Regions from separate parts of the Paenibacillus sp. J22R67 genome, predicted to be linked through region 1. Evidence: riboswitches for the same ligand, from Rfam matches in the RefSeq annotation. Region 1 holds a riboswitch; each other region holds the start of a gene.
The links. A riboswitch is a leader RNA that binds a small molecule or an ion and turns the genes downstream of it on or off. The one in region 1 is predicted to bind cyclic di-AMP.
Positions count from the first base shown of each region.

Region 2: linked by a shared signal. The riboswitch ahead of AC58VC_RS35725 (resuscitation-promoting factor) and the one ahead of AC58VC_RS08400 (hypothetical protein) in region 1 are both predicted to bind cyclic di-AMP.
Region 3: linked by a shared signal. The riboswitch ahead of AC58VC_RS32410 (APC family permease) and the one ahead of AC58VC_RS08400 (hypothetical protein) in region 1 are both predicted to bind cyclic di-AMP.
Region 4: linked by a shared signal. The riboswitch ahead of AC58VC_RS30510 (CAP domain-containing protein) and the one ahead of AC58VC_RS08400 (hypothetical protein) in region 1 are both predicted to bind cyclic di-AMP.

Region 1 covers NZ_JCAUAX010000002.1:508,536-511,662, reverse strand. The annotation lists gene AC58VC_RS08410 (MarR family winged helix-turn-helix transcriptional regulator) at 1-211, shown strand, start outside; gene AC58VC_RS08405 (alpha/beta fold hydrolase) at 266-1,096, shown strand; cyclic di-AMP (ydaO/yuaA leader) riboswitch at 1,155-1,291, shown strand; gene AC58VC_RS08400 (hypothetical protein) at 1,378-1,764, shown strand; gene AC58VC_RS08395 (alpha/beta fold hydrolase) at 1,835-2,674, opposite strand; gene gudD (glucarate dehydratase) at 2,866-3,127, shown strand, end outside.
Region 2 covers NZ_JCAUAX010000019.1:12,360-15,486, reverse strand. The annotation lists gene AC58VC_RS35725 (resuscitation-promoting factor) at 39-1,178, opposite strand; cyclic di-AMP (ydaO/yuaA leader) riboswitch at 1,469-1,662, opposite strand; gene AC58VC_RS35720 (ABC transporter ATP-binding protein) at 1,945-2,688, shown strand; gene AC58VC_RS35715 (ABC transporter permease) at 2,685-3,127, shown strand, end outside.
Region 3 covers NZ_JCAUAX010000013.1:64,336-67,462, reverse strand. The annotation lists gene AC58VC_RS32410 (APC family permease) at 1-1,504, opposite strand, end outside; cyclic di-AMP (ydaO/yuaA leader) riboswitch at 1,602-1,762, opposite strand; gene AC58VC_RS32405 (NAD(P)/FAD-dependent oxidoreductase) at 1,948-3,127, opposite strand, start outside.
Region 4 covers NZ_JCAUAX010000011.1:52,647-55,773, reverse strand. The annotation lists gene AC58VC_RS30520 (hypothetical protein) at 1-43, shown strand, start outside; gene AC58VC_RS30515 (GerAB/ArcD/ProY family transporter) at 60-1,136, shown strand; gene AC58VC_RS30510 (CAP domain-containing protein) at 1,195-1,863, opposite strand; cyclic di-AMP (ydaO/yuaA leader) riboswitch at 1,869-2,004, opposite strand; gene AC58VC_RS30505 (alpha/beta-type small acid-soluble spore protein) at 2,184-2,417, shown strand; gene AC58VC_RS30500 (ATP-dependent DNA ligase) at 2,495-3,127, opposite strand, start outside.

The sequences.
Region 1 (3,127 bases):
CAAATTGGTGCGTATCGGCTATGTGACTAAGGAAAGGGACAGCGAAGATTCAAGGGTCGTATATGTTGCCTTAACGCCAAGAGGGGAGGAACTGAAGCCTGTATTTGAAACCATATCCCAAGAAATGTTAGACGTATTTTACTTTAATATCTCGGATCAAGAAAAAGAAGAATTGCTGCGAATTCTAATGAAAATTTATCACAATTTTTAATTTTTTTTGTTCTAATAGTTTGACGTCAAACTAAATAACGAGGAGGAGCTTTTCATGAGAGATTATACGAAAGATTTGCCAGATCATAGGGTGAAATACATCGGAGAAAATGATCTATTCTTAGAAGTATTCGAGGGAGATGACCTTCCAGAGGCAAATCCAGAAAGACCTCCACTTTTATTCGTACACGGTGCTTACACGGGCAGTTGGATGTGGAGTAAATACATTCCTCACTTTATAAATAAAGGATGGCAATGTTATGTTATGAATTTAAGAGGACATTACAAGAGCAGAGTGCTCGATTTGACAAATGTATCCTTCGAAGATTATTTGGAGGATATGTTGGAGGTACTGGCTGAATGTGGTGTTCCTCCGATTCTCATTGGCTTTAGTATGGGTGGAATATTGAGCCAGAAGCTGGCTGAGACGGTTGAACTCGTAGGCTTGGTGGTGATTGATACAAGTATAAGCAAGGAAGTTTATGAATCTGTACCTTACAAAGAAATAGGACAAATGACACTGGGAAGCATCATGCCTGCCCCAACCCGAGAAGATTATTCAAGTATAGATGAATCGGTAGATGACATTGATTTTCAGAGAAAATATTTGGCTATGGAGTCGTTAAAAGCATTTAACGCTTTTTATTATTCATTGGGATCAAACGGTGGAATTTCGATAGACAGCAGGTTGATAGATATGCCAAGTTTGGTTATTAAGGCAGTAAATGGTGAGGAGGATGACATGCGCGGGAAGGTGACGGCTGAGCATCTCCATGCTGAATATACGGGGCTTTGGAATACAACGCACACCGGCCTGCTAGTCGGGCAAAGATATAAGGAGGTAGTAGATCGAATACTAGTTTGGTTGAAAGGCATGCATGACTAATGACATAGCAGATATAAGAAAATATTACTATTGCTTCTCTTTAAACATTGGAGTAAATTGATAAAATACGCTTAATTCTTTAGATTAAAGAAGCGGGGGAACCAAGTTTCCTGGGGTGAGTACACATATATTGTGTTAGGGTTAACTTTCAACCCGAATCCGTCAGCTAACTTCGTCAGCGTAGAAAGAAAAGGTTAGAAACATTAATTGGAACCCTGTTACATGAGGTTCTATTCCCTCGCTTCCTTTTTCTCTTCTAGAGAAAATAGGAGGAACTAGACATGCTGCTTACGAGAGTAACCAATGGGTTGAAGAATCTTATTCAAGTGAAGAGATCCAACGATTCTTTACAACGTCAACACGAGATTCTTCATTTAAAACAGCGGTTAGAGGAATTCGACATTCAATTTCCGAATTTGGCTTACCAACCATCAGGCGTCGAAACACAGACATTAATGGAAATAAGCAAAACGGTCGCTCAAAACAATGAGCTGCTCAATCAACTAAGTTCCGAAAAGGAATTAGCGGTTGAACAATCACTAGCCAGTCGTGTCGGTACTTCCCCGCAAATCCTGGAGGATCATCACAATTTTATCGTAACTATGGCGCATATCCTCAGTGGTCCGTATCCTTGCCTCAGAGAGTACATTAGCAGCAGTACTATTTAACTATCTTCAACAATAGAGAAGGAGCTTGCCTGCGGGCAGCTCCTTTTTTGTTAATTTAAGTAACGGAACTTCAAGTATAGATACGGCCAAAAAAGCGCTTGATAAGCTCGGAAACATGCTGGCTTTGTTCTTCGAGAACAAAATGCCCTCCACATAAAAAATGAGTTTCCACACATTTCAATAATTTTCCAAAGGTTAGAGCCCCTTCTATCGTAAATATAAAATCATTTTTGCCCCAGGTTATCAGGGTAGGAGGTTGATACGTTTGCAAGTATTGCTGCCAAGCGGGATATTGTTCTACGTTTTTGCGATAATCGTAGCCCAGTTCCAGCTGGATTTGGTCATTGCCTGGGCGATCCAAGAATAATTGGTCCATTAAATAACCATCGGGGCTAATCAGATAAGGCTGGCACACGCCAGTAACATATTGCATTTTGGTAAAATCAAAGGTTACTAGCTTGGCAAAGGCTGCCTCTGTTGCAGGACTTCGATCGGCCCAGAGTGCTTTGAAAAGATCAAAGGGTTTTCCTAACCCGTTTACACTTACCACGGCATTCTGAATAACGAACCCAAGAATGCGCTGTGGATTACGAATAGCCAGTCTGAATCCGATAGGACCCCCATAATCATGGGTGTACAAAATATAATGAGAAATACACAGATTATCAATAAGCTTTTCAATCATCATAGATAGATTCTCGAAGGTGTACGAATAGTCTTCTACGGTAGGCATGCTGCTATTACCAAATCCAAGATAGTCAGGAGCAATGACGTGAAATCGGTCTGATAGTAGAGGAATTAAATCCCTGAACATATGGGATGAGCTTGGAAAACCATGAAGTAGGATGATTGTTGGATTGTAAGGACTTCCGGCTTGGCGAAAAAATAGATCCCAACCATCAATCTTCATTTTTTTATAATGTACCATGATTTCAACTTCCTCTCCGGCGAGCTCATACTATTCCCTAACAAAAATATGTGAATTTGACGTATTTAAGTACTTAGGAGCTAGAGGACGTGGTACAATTTAGCATAAGGTAGCTAGTTAGTTTTCACATTCATTAAACCGGTATTCATCCAAATGAGAGGGAGAGACCAGACATGAAACAAGAACTACTAAATGAGCAATCGAGAAACCAGACTTCCCGTACACCAATTATTACCGAACTTAAGGTTATTCCAGTTGCAGGGCACGATAGTATGCTCTTCAATCTTAGTGGGGCTCATGCTCCATTCTTTACACGTAATATCGTCATTCTTAAGGATAGTGCAGGGCATACGGGCGTAGGTGAAGTACCAGGCGGTGAGAATATTCGTAAAACGCTTGAAGATGCGAACGCACTGCTTATCGGTCAATCGATCG
Region 2 (3,127 bases), on a different contig from region 1:
ATATTGACATTGTTCCCGCTGAAACAGACGTTTACACGTTAATTTTCAGACGGCTTTTTCGGTCCTACGACATAGACCGTGTAGCCTTGCTTCGTTCCGAATTTATTGGCATAGCCATGATCTTCAAAGTAGACATCGATCATTTGGCCTTTCACACCGCTACCGATGTCCTCAGCACGACGGAAGCCAACGCCCTCAATGTAAACCCACCAACCCAGTGGGATAACTTTCGGATCAACCGCAATCGTTCTGCCCTCAGTAACCGTAGTTCCTGTATACGTCTTACCGTACCCAGGAGTACCCTCGGATTTCCCTGTCGAATCGGCTCCCGCTGAATAAGCCGTGAGCTTCACATTCTTAAGGATTTGTTTATACCCAAATGTCACACCATTCTTAGAAACTTCATCCACACTAGGGGATGATGCTGATAGAACAACAACGGGATTTTTCGTGCCAATCGACACTACTTTTTTAACACTTTGTTCTTGTACTTCTTGACCTACAACAGCTTCTGCAACTAACACGCCATCTTCGTAAGTCTTTTCTTTCTTTTTCAGAAGTACGCCCTCTTTACCTTCTTGAACGACCTGCTCTTTACCTTTAAGCAGCGATGCATCACTTTTCTTCTCCGTGTCGAATGCGATCGGCTCTGTTACTTCTTCCGTCTCTTTTTTGACACGGACGATTTTGATTTCATCGCCAGTGCTCAAAGAGGATGTCGGTTCGGGAGTCAGCTTATCGTGCTCCCCAAGTGCAATATGTAAACGTTGCAATGCACTTTCAACCGTTCTTGCAGTTGTGTAAACAGTGGTGGTCTTTCCATCAGCAGTCAATTGAATTGGAGAAGCGTGTTCGATGACGAATTTGTCCCCGCCCTTGATTGTAGCAGTAGGGTCTGCAGATATTTCATCGTGTTCACCAATCGTTATGGCTTGTTCATCCAGTAGGCGTTGCAGGACCCATTGCTTCGTATGCACAACGGTTTCTTGTCCATTCACAACCACGGATACGCTCTTGGTAGCCGTACCGTACAACAACACCAAAAACATGAAAGTCATTGCGATTGAGATTATAGCCAGGCTTAAAATCAAACGCAAGTTTTCATGCTTCCATCGCAATGCGAAGGACATGCTGGATGATCGTTTTACATGGGTCTCGCTAAAAGAGATACTGCCCACTTCTTCGGTCCTCCTTCAAAGCCTCGCCGCCAGGTTACAGCATGAATAAATTTGACGCGACTAAGGTTTTTAATTTAACTTAACGTGTCGTCCATCGGCAGCTGCTAAGAAACGGCTGCGTTCTGGTCGTCCCACCCAGCTTTGCTATTCATCATCCTATGAATTCCGGGCTGTGATTAATCGTCCGAAACAGTTAAAGGTCCTTATGGGGACAAAAAGCCAGCAAGAAGAGGACTCTTCTCGCTGGCTTAGTTTGCATAGTAAAAATACACAAATAGCACGAACGACAATCGTTACCTCTCTTACGCTTACGAGGTTAGCTGACGGATTCGGACGTGAGAGTCGCCCTACTCAGACGTAAACTTCCGTTAAACGTCCAAGATTCACCCCTGTTACTCACTCTGTTTACTTCGTCAGCGATACCGCTTTATAAGTTAACAGTGGTTCCCCCGTTCCCATAATTGGAACTCAGCGAATGGAAAAATGGCAAATTGGTTATTAAGTTATTATGAAAAGTATATTACGCTGTTAATCTCTGCCTGTAAAGGGATTGACACCTACTAAAAAGGGCTAAATCATTTAAAAATAGCTTATTTTCAAAACAAAACCACTTTTTATCTACATTTATCTCACTATAACGTACGAATACTAAGTTTCTTCGTGTTTTCACTCTTAAACTAGGCTTCTAAACTAAATTTGTTTATAATTATCAGGTATGAAACTGATGTATAAATTCCAATAATTAGATATTTAGGGAGGCACTGAGATGGGTCCCATATTACAAGTTGACTCTTTATTCGGGGGATATTTACCAAATAAGCCCGTTCTTCACGACCTCACATTTACAATTCGTCAGGGTGAAATGATGGGATTGATCGGACTGAATGGCGCAGGAAAAAGTACGACCATCAAGAACATCCTTGGACTGCTTCAACCACAAAGGGGTTGGGTAAAAATTAACGGTTTGACGTTAGCCGAAGATCCGCTGCCTTACCGTGCCACTTATGCTTATGTACCGGAAAGTCCAGAGCTATATGAAGAGTTAACCATTCGTGAACACCTGGAGTTAACCGCCATGGCCTACGGCTTAACGAAGGATGACTATCTCTCCCGTTCACAAGCGCTGCTCGAACAGTTTCACATGCAGGACAAGCTCAATTCCTTCGCAAGCCATTTATCCAAAGGGATGAAGCAAAAGGTCATGATCATGAATGCGTTCTTAATCGAACCTTCCCTCTACATCATTGATGAACCTTTTCTCGGACTCGATCCGTTAGCCATCCGCTCATTGCTGGAGTTAATGGTCAAAATGAAGCAACGTGGCGCGTCATTCCTCATATCTTCGCATATTTTGTCTACGATTGAAAAATATTGCGATAACTATGTCGTCCTGCACAAAGGACACATGGTCGCCCAAGGCGATTTAGTCGAATTACGTCAGCAAACAGGGCTCCAGCAAGCGTCACTGGACGACATCTTCTATAAGCTTGTAAAAGGAGAACTGGTATGAAAGCGATGGACATGGATACCCGTGCCCTATGGCAGAAGAGGTTTGAACATTATATGAAGGAATCCATGGGCTACCTGCAGTATGCAGCGCGCAGTAATTTTTTTGGCTTCCTGTTATTTCTTGTCATCCTTTCTTCCTATTATTATGCAAAAATACTACAGCGCCTTCCGACAGATTATCCCTATCTGTGGATCGTCCTTTTGCTGCTTGTACCTTTGTTATCCTCAAGCCCGATTCGCACACTAGCCAGAAGCGCAGACCGTATGTTTTTACTGCGTATTGAACATCAGATGGGCCCCTACTTCCGCGGCGGATTCAAGTACAGCTTGGCGCTGCAAGCCTTTTGGACATTTCTGGCATGGGTCGTATTATGGCCCTTATATCATCACTGCCTCGGTCATGACGAACAGCATTTCTTATGGATGCTTGCCTTGCTTCT
Region 3 (3,127 bases), on a different contig from region 1:
AGGATTTGGCATAATTCAAAGACTGCGCCACCACTCGGTGAATGCCTGCTACAGGCACTATGATCACAGGTTCTTTCGTGCATACGCGTTCTTGCGTGATATCAATGCGCAGCTGTTTGGCTACATCATCATAGTGATTGCTAATTTTGGTTATTCCCCAAAGTAAAATCGGCGTCACAATAATAACAATCCAAGCGCCTTCGCTAAATTTGGTAATACAGAAAATAATCAAAACAGCAAGGGAAACAATTCCCCCCAGACCATTAATTACGAACTTGCCGATCCAGCCGGCCGGACGTTCTCTGAACCATTTGCGGACCAAACCGCTTTGGGCAAGGGTAAAAGATAAAAAGACGCCAATCGCATAAAGTGGAATGAGTGCATCGGTTTTTCCTTTAAAAATGACGAGCAAGATACTTGCCAAAACGCCTAACGTTACGATCCCGTAGTGAAACGACAACCGATCTCCCCGGTACGAGAACATGCGCGGGAAGTTTTTATCCTGAGCCATAATAGACGCCAGGATCGGAAACCCGTTGAAGCTCGTATTCGCAGCCAACACCAGGATCAGCATGGTGCCAATCTGTGTCGCATAATACATGATTCCACGCCCAAATGCCTGCTCCGTAACCATCGACAAGACCGAAGTATGTCCGTGCGGATCAGGTGCAATCCCATAACCCAAGCTCAGCAAGGTGACACCGCCAAAGACAATAGCCAGCAGAGTACCGAGGGAAGCCAGGGTTCTCTTGGCATTTTTGACAGATGGCGTACGGAAATGCGGCACCGCATCCGAGATCGCCTCAATACCTGTCACGGCCGAGCAGCCGGATGAAAAAGCTTTTAGAATGACAAACAATGTAAGTGAGCTCGTCATCGAGCTGGGAACCACTTGAAACTCATGCGTGTTCATGGATCCTGTCAGCATATCGAAGATCCCTTTACCAATCAGGAGCAGTATGCACAGGATAAAAAAGTACGTTGGAATCGCGAACACGGTGCCGGATTCAGAAGTACCCCGTAAATTCAGCCAAACCATCACCCAGACGAGCACTAAGGCTATGGGGACAATATAAGGCACTGTAACTGGGAAAGCCGACGTTATCGCCTGCACACCTGCCGAAATCGAAACCGCAACGGTTAACGTGTAATCAATCAGCAGTGAAACCCCAGTCAGTCTTCCCGACATCATTCCCAAATTTTCCTTGGCCACCATGTAAGCTCCGCCGCCCATCGGATAGGCCTCAATCACCTGGCGATAGCTCAAAACAAGAAGCATGATTAAAGCAATAATCGAGATTGCTATCGGCAATGAGAAAGCAAAAGCAGCAACCCCAACAGTCGCAAGCTCTAGCAAAATCTGCTCCGTGCCATAGGCTACCGAAGACAGGGCATCCGAAGATAGGATGGGCAGAGCCTTCCATACCTGCATTTTCTCAGATTCCAGCTCCGCCGATTTCAGCGGTTTACCGAATACAATCTTTTTCAGTGAGTCACTTGTCATGCTTTGAAATTCCTCCAAATAACCTAGTTTTCAGCTTGATTTCCCATTTTTAAGCGCAAAAAAACACAAGGATAGACCTTGTGCTTAGCCACATGTTCTCCTTTCTCACGACCGCTTACGAGGTTAGCTGACGGGTTCGGGCTGCGAGAAATCTGCCCTAAAGGTATCTGCCGCATGCGACAAGACGCACCTTACTCACCCCGTTGAAACCTATGGTTCCCCCGCTTTTCTGAATAGAAAATTAAGCGAAATATTCAACTGTTAACGTACGAGTTGATACTACTCTCTTATTAGCTCATAGTAAAGGAGGGAAAAATCTTAAAAAAGATTATTCCCTCCCCACATTCATTTGATAATCCGCTTACAATGGTATAATCCTTTCAGTATCTCTGATTTACTAGCTTATTGTCGGAATCATTAGGTTTTAGCGTATTTTAGTCAAATTAATTTCTCACATGACGCTTTCTTGTGGCTTGTTTTTGCTTAAAAATCATCTTTTTGCAGATGAGTGGGATACCGCCAATGAGAAATAAATAGCGGGCATCGATCATTTTTTTGAGAAATGCGGCAAGTTTACCTTTCACTTTTTTGACCTTCAGGATGCCAATAGCTTCTCCGCGACCCAGCGAGGCGACCGTCCCTTTGTAATCATAGGCAAAAGGTCGCAAGGGCTTCCCCCTCAGGGTATGGAGCAAGTTTGTTGCCGTATTATAGCCCTGCTGGACCGCGATTTGGGCATTGGCGGGGTATGGCGTGCCTTCTGGGCTCATGACAATGGAGCAATCCCCCGTAATAAAAACATCGGGATATTGCAAGGAACGCAAGTAATCATCCACCTTGACCCTGCCGCGTTGAACATGGAAGCCAGCATCCTGCAGCAGGGAATTCCCGCGGACGCCGCCCGACCAAATAACAGTGCCGGCAGGAATGAATTGGCCGTCTCCCAGTAGGACACCGCCGGGCTCGCATGCCTTAATGGCGGTAGATAATTTATATTGAACCCCTTTGCGGCGCATCACTTCCATGCCGTATTCCACGAGATCATTCGGCAGTCCTGGCGGCAAAGCGGTAGGCGATGCTTCGATATTAATGATTTGAACAAGTGCAGGGTCAACGTCAAACATTTGGCAAAGATCAGGAATCCGATCCGCTAATTCTCCAACAAACTCCGTACCTGTGAAACCTGCGCCTCCAACGACGATGGTCAAATATTCCTTATGCTTGGAGTCCAATTTATATTTAGCGAACATGTACTGCGTATGTTGGCGTATGAAGCGGACACTATTAATGCTGTTAATCGTCATCGCATACTCACGCAGTCCTGGAATACCAAAGGTTTCCGTTTCACTTCCAAGCCCCACTACCAGGTAATCGTAAGTAAGGACTTCGTCCGCCAGAACAACCTTCTTCTCCTCAGGCAAAATCTGCCTAACCGTCGCTTTAATAAAATGAATTTTCCGCTCATCGATCAGTTCCTTAATGGCTACACGCGCATTTTCATGATGATCAGTACCAGCTGCCGGCATATGCAGATGCGTCGTCATGTAGTGATAATCGTGTTTGTTCACCAGTGTGACTGCCACTTCATCTGCTTTGATCTGCTTCTGCAGCCTTATTGCGGTT
Region 4 (3,127 bases), on a different contig from region 1:
GAATTACATTTTCTACCCTCTCGGTAAACTCTTAGATCGTTAAAGGAGCACTTACGGACATGCAGATCGGCGGGAAACAATTATTCTGGATGATATTGACCATGCAGCTGGGTATGACCATTCTACTGACGATTAATCCGTCTATCCAAACTGCGAAGCAAGACGCCTGGCTTTCAACCATTTGCGCAACCGGGATAGGTGTAGGGGTCGCATTTGTTAGTTCTCGGTTGAACCTGGCTCATCCAGGGCAAACCATGATGGAATTTTCCAAGCGGTTATTGGGTCGATACATCGGCTATGTGGTCATTGTGGTATATTTGATCTTCTGGTATAGCGTGCTTGCGATCATCCTAAGGCAATATTCAGAGTTCATCGTCGCGACGATTCTGCCTAGAACTCCGATCCTTGTCCCGATTCTTGGCATGCTCCTTGTTGCGATCTATGTAACCTTCTCAGGTATAGAGGTCATTGCCAGATGCTGCGAAATTCTTGGGCCTTTAACCCTGTTTGGGATTGCAATTCCTCTTCTGCTCAGTCTAAAAAATATCCACATTAACAATATCCTTCCCATCTATGTGGATACCGGCGCGATGACAATCTTGAAGGGAGCGCTGCCGACTTCAACGTTTCTTGGGGACTGCATCCTTCTGCTCGTTATCATGGGATTTCTTTCAAAACCCCAAACGGGGGTGAAACCGGCTATACTTGGGGTGGCTGCAGCAGGTTTGTTAACAAGTATTTCGACTTTCTTAATCGTTTCTGTTTTTGGACACCTCACCGCTTCGGGCCAAACTTATCCATACTTTAATTTGATTCGTTATATTTCCTACTATGACTTTTTTCAAAATCTCGATTCCTTTGTTATCGCTATTTGGATTGTTAGTGTGTTCACTAAAGTATCCCTCTACTTTTTTATCTGCACATATGGCACAGCCCAAAGCTTTGGCCTGAAAAAATGGCGACGAATGATGTGGTTCGTAGCACCGGTTACCGCGCTTCTTACTTTGATACCGCGGGACTTTATCGATAGTTCTGTGCTTTTTCCGCAAAAAATCGCGATCCCTTTTTTCTTACCTATCCATGCGATCTGTCTGCCACTTTTGATGTGGGGAGTTGCTAAATGGAAATATAAATAAAACCCTTGGGAATTTCCCGGCTGGGAAATCTCAAGGGTTTTTCTGACTTAGTTGCTGATTAGTTGCTGATAAATTCCTGCACCCATTCTCCATTATAATAGGCAACACCGATCTTGGTGAAGTTGGGGCTCAAAATATTTTGACGGTGACCCGTGCTGTTCATCCATGCTTCCATGACGGCATCAGGTGTAGGCTGTCCTTTGGCAATGTTCTCACCTGCGTAGGAATAACGAATGCCATAAGTGCTCATCATATCAAAAGGTGACCCATAGGTCGGCGACGTATGATCAAAATAGCCGTTGTTATACATATCTTTGGCTTTGTCCAACGCCATAGCTGTAAGCGCGCTATCGCTAGTTAGCGCTTGTAGCCCAGCTTTTACCCGCTCCTGGTTAACTAACGTAACGACTTGGCTGGCATAAGCCGATTGCGCTGGCGAAGGTACAGCTGGTGTAGCAGGGGCTGGTGTCTGAGAACCGCCACTTGTACCCGTGCTGCCAGGAATGTTCAACTTCATCCCGGACCAGATCACATTGGGGTTGGCAACCTGAGGGTTCGCTTTAATGAGCGAAGTGAGACTCACGCCATACTTCTGGGAAATCAACCACATGGTATCGTTGCCTGACACTGTGTGCGTGGCGGATGCAGCCATGGCCGCGCTAGAGCTTATAAGGACACTCAGTCCAATAGCGCCGGTAACGACTAGCTTTTTGTAACGTTTCAACATAAGAAATCTCTCCTTTTTGCGGCCTGCGAGGTTAGCTGTCGGATTCGGGTCAAAGAGTAATCACCCGGCCGCTAAGATAGCGGCTTCACCCCAAAGAATGGGTCCCCCGTGCTTCCTAAGAAGCTTCGGCCTTCTAAGTTTTTGATCCATAATCGATCTTTCCGATTGTAACACGGGGTTTTCTTGAAAACATGACTCAAAATTTTCCATTGCTTTATGAAAGCGTATCCAAACCACTTCAAAAATATTTTCCAGTTACATGAATAAAAAACCAAAACTTCCACAAAATACTCACATACCAAATAAAGGAGTGAATCCAGATGGCTAGCAGTAGAAGCAATAACTTACTTGTGCAACAAGCAAAATCAGCTCTTGAGCAAATGAAATATGAGGTCGCTCAGGAACTAGGTATTCAGATTCCTCAGGACGGGTATTATGGCAACATGGCTACTCGCGATACCGGTGCAATCGGCGGGCACATTACGAGAAGATTGATTCAAATCGCAGAGCAACAGCTAAGCGGCAGCAATAACGGGAATTTTAGACGCATGTAAGCATGTAACAACCTTATGTACAGAGAAAAAGACTGCACCACCACTTCCTCCTTGGTGATCCAGTCTTTTTTGTTTTTTCAAATCACAAATTCCATAAAAACCGGAGAACGAAGCCTTCCGTTTTTCGTCCAGCTTTTCGTCTTAATTTTGGCCATCAGCCGCGGTTCCATATAAGCGAAATGATTGTCTTCTTTGTAGACTAAGCGATGCTTCACACCATCCAGTGCCTTCTGATGCAAAGGTGTTACCCCCGTCTCAATCACGCCAACAGGAATCTTCAGCCCGTTCGCTGAATCAATTGAAGCCAATAAAGCAAAGTTATTTTTCCTGTAACCAGTAATGTATACATCTGCATAAGTCCAGTTAATCACTTTTTGCCACTGCCTGGAACGTTTGTTACATTCGTACTTGAAATTCTCTTTTTTAGACTTCAAAATGATGCCCTCAAGCCCATCCTGCCGGATTTCCTCAAAATAATCCACCGCTTTACCTTCGTAAACCTTCACCTTCTTGTACCTGTTGTTCTCGACGAAAGCTTGGTCTAACAGCTCCTTACGTTTAAGCAGGGGCAATGCGGTGACATCAATTCCCTTGTATTTTAAAATGTCAAATGCACAAAATACAACGGGCGATAAATCTGTCGGATTTAAAAATCTAGCAGACATCGCTTCAAAATCCGGTTTACCTTGATCATCCAAAATGACCAATTC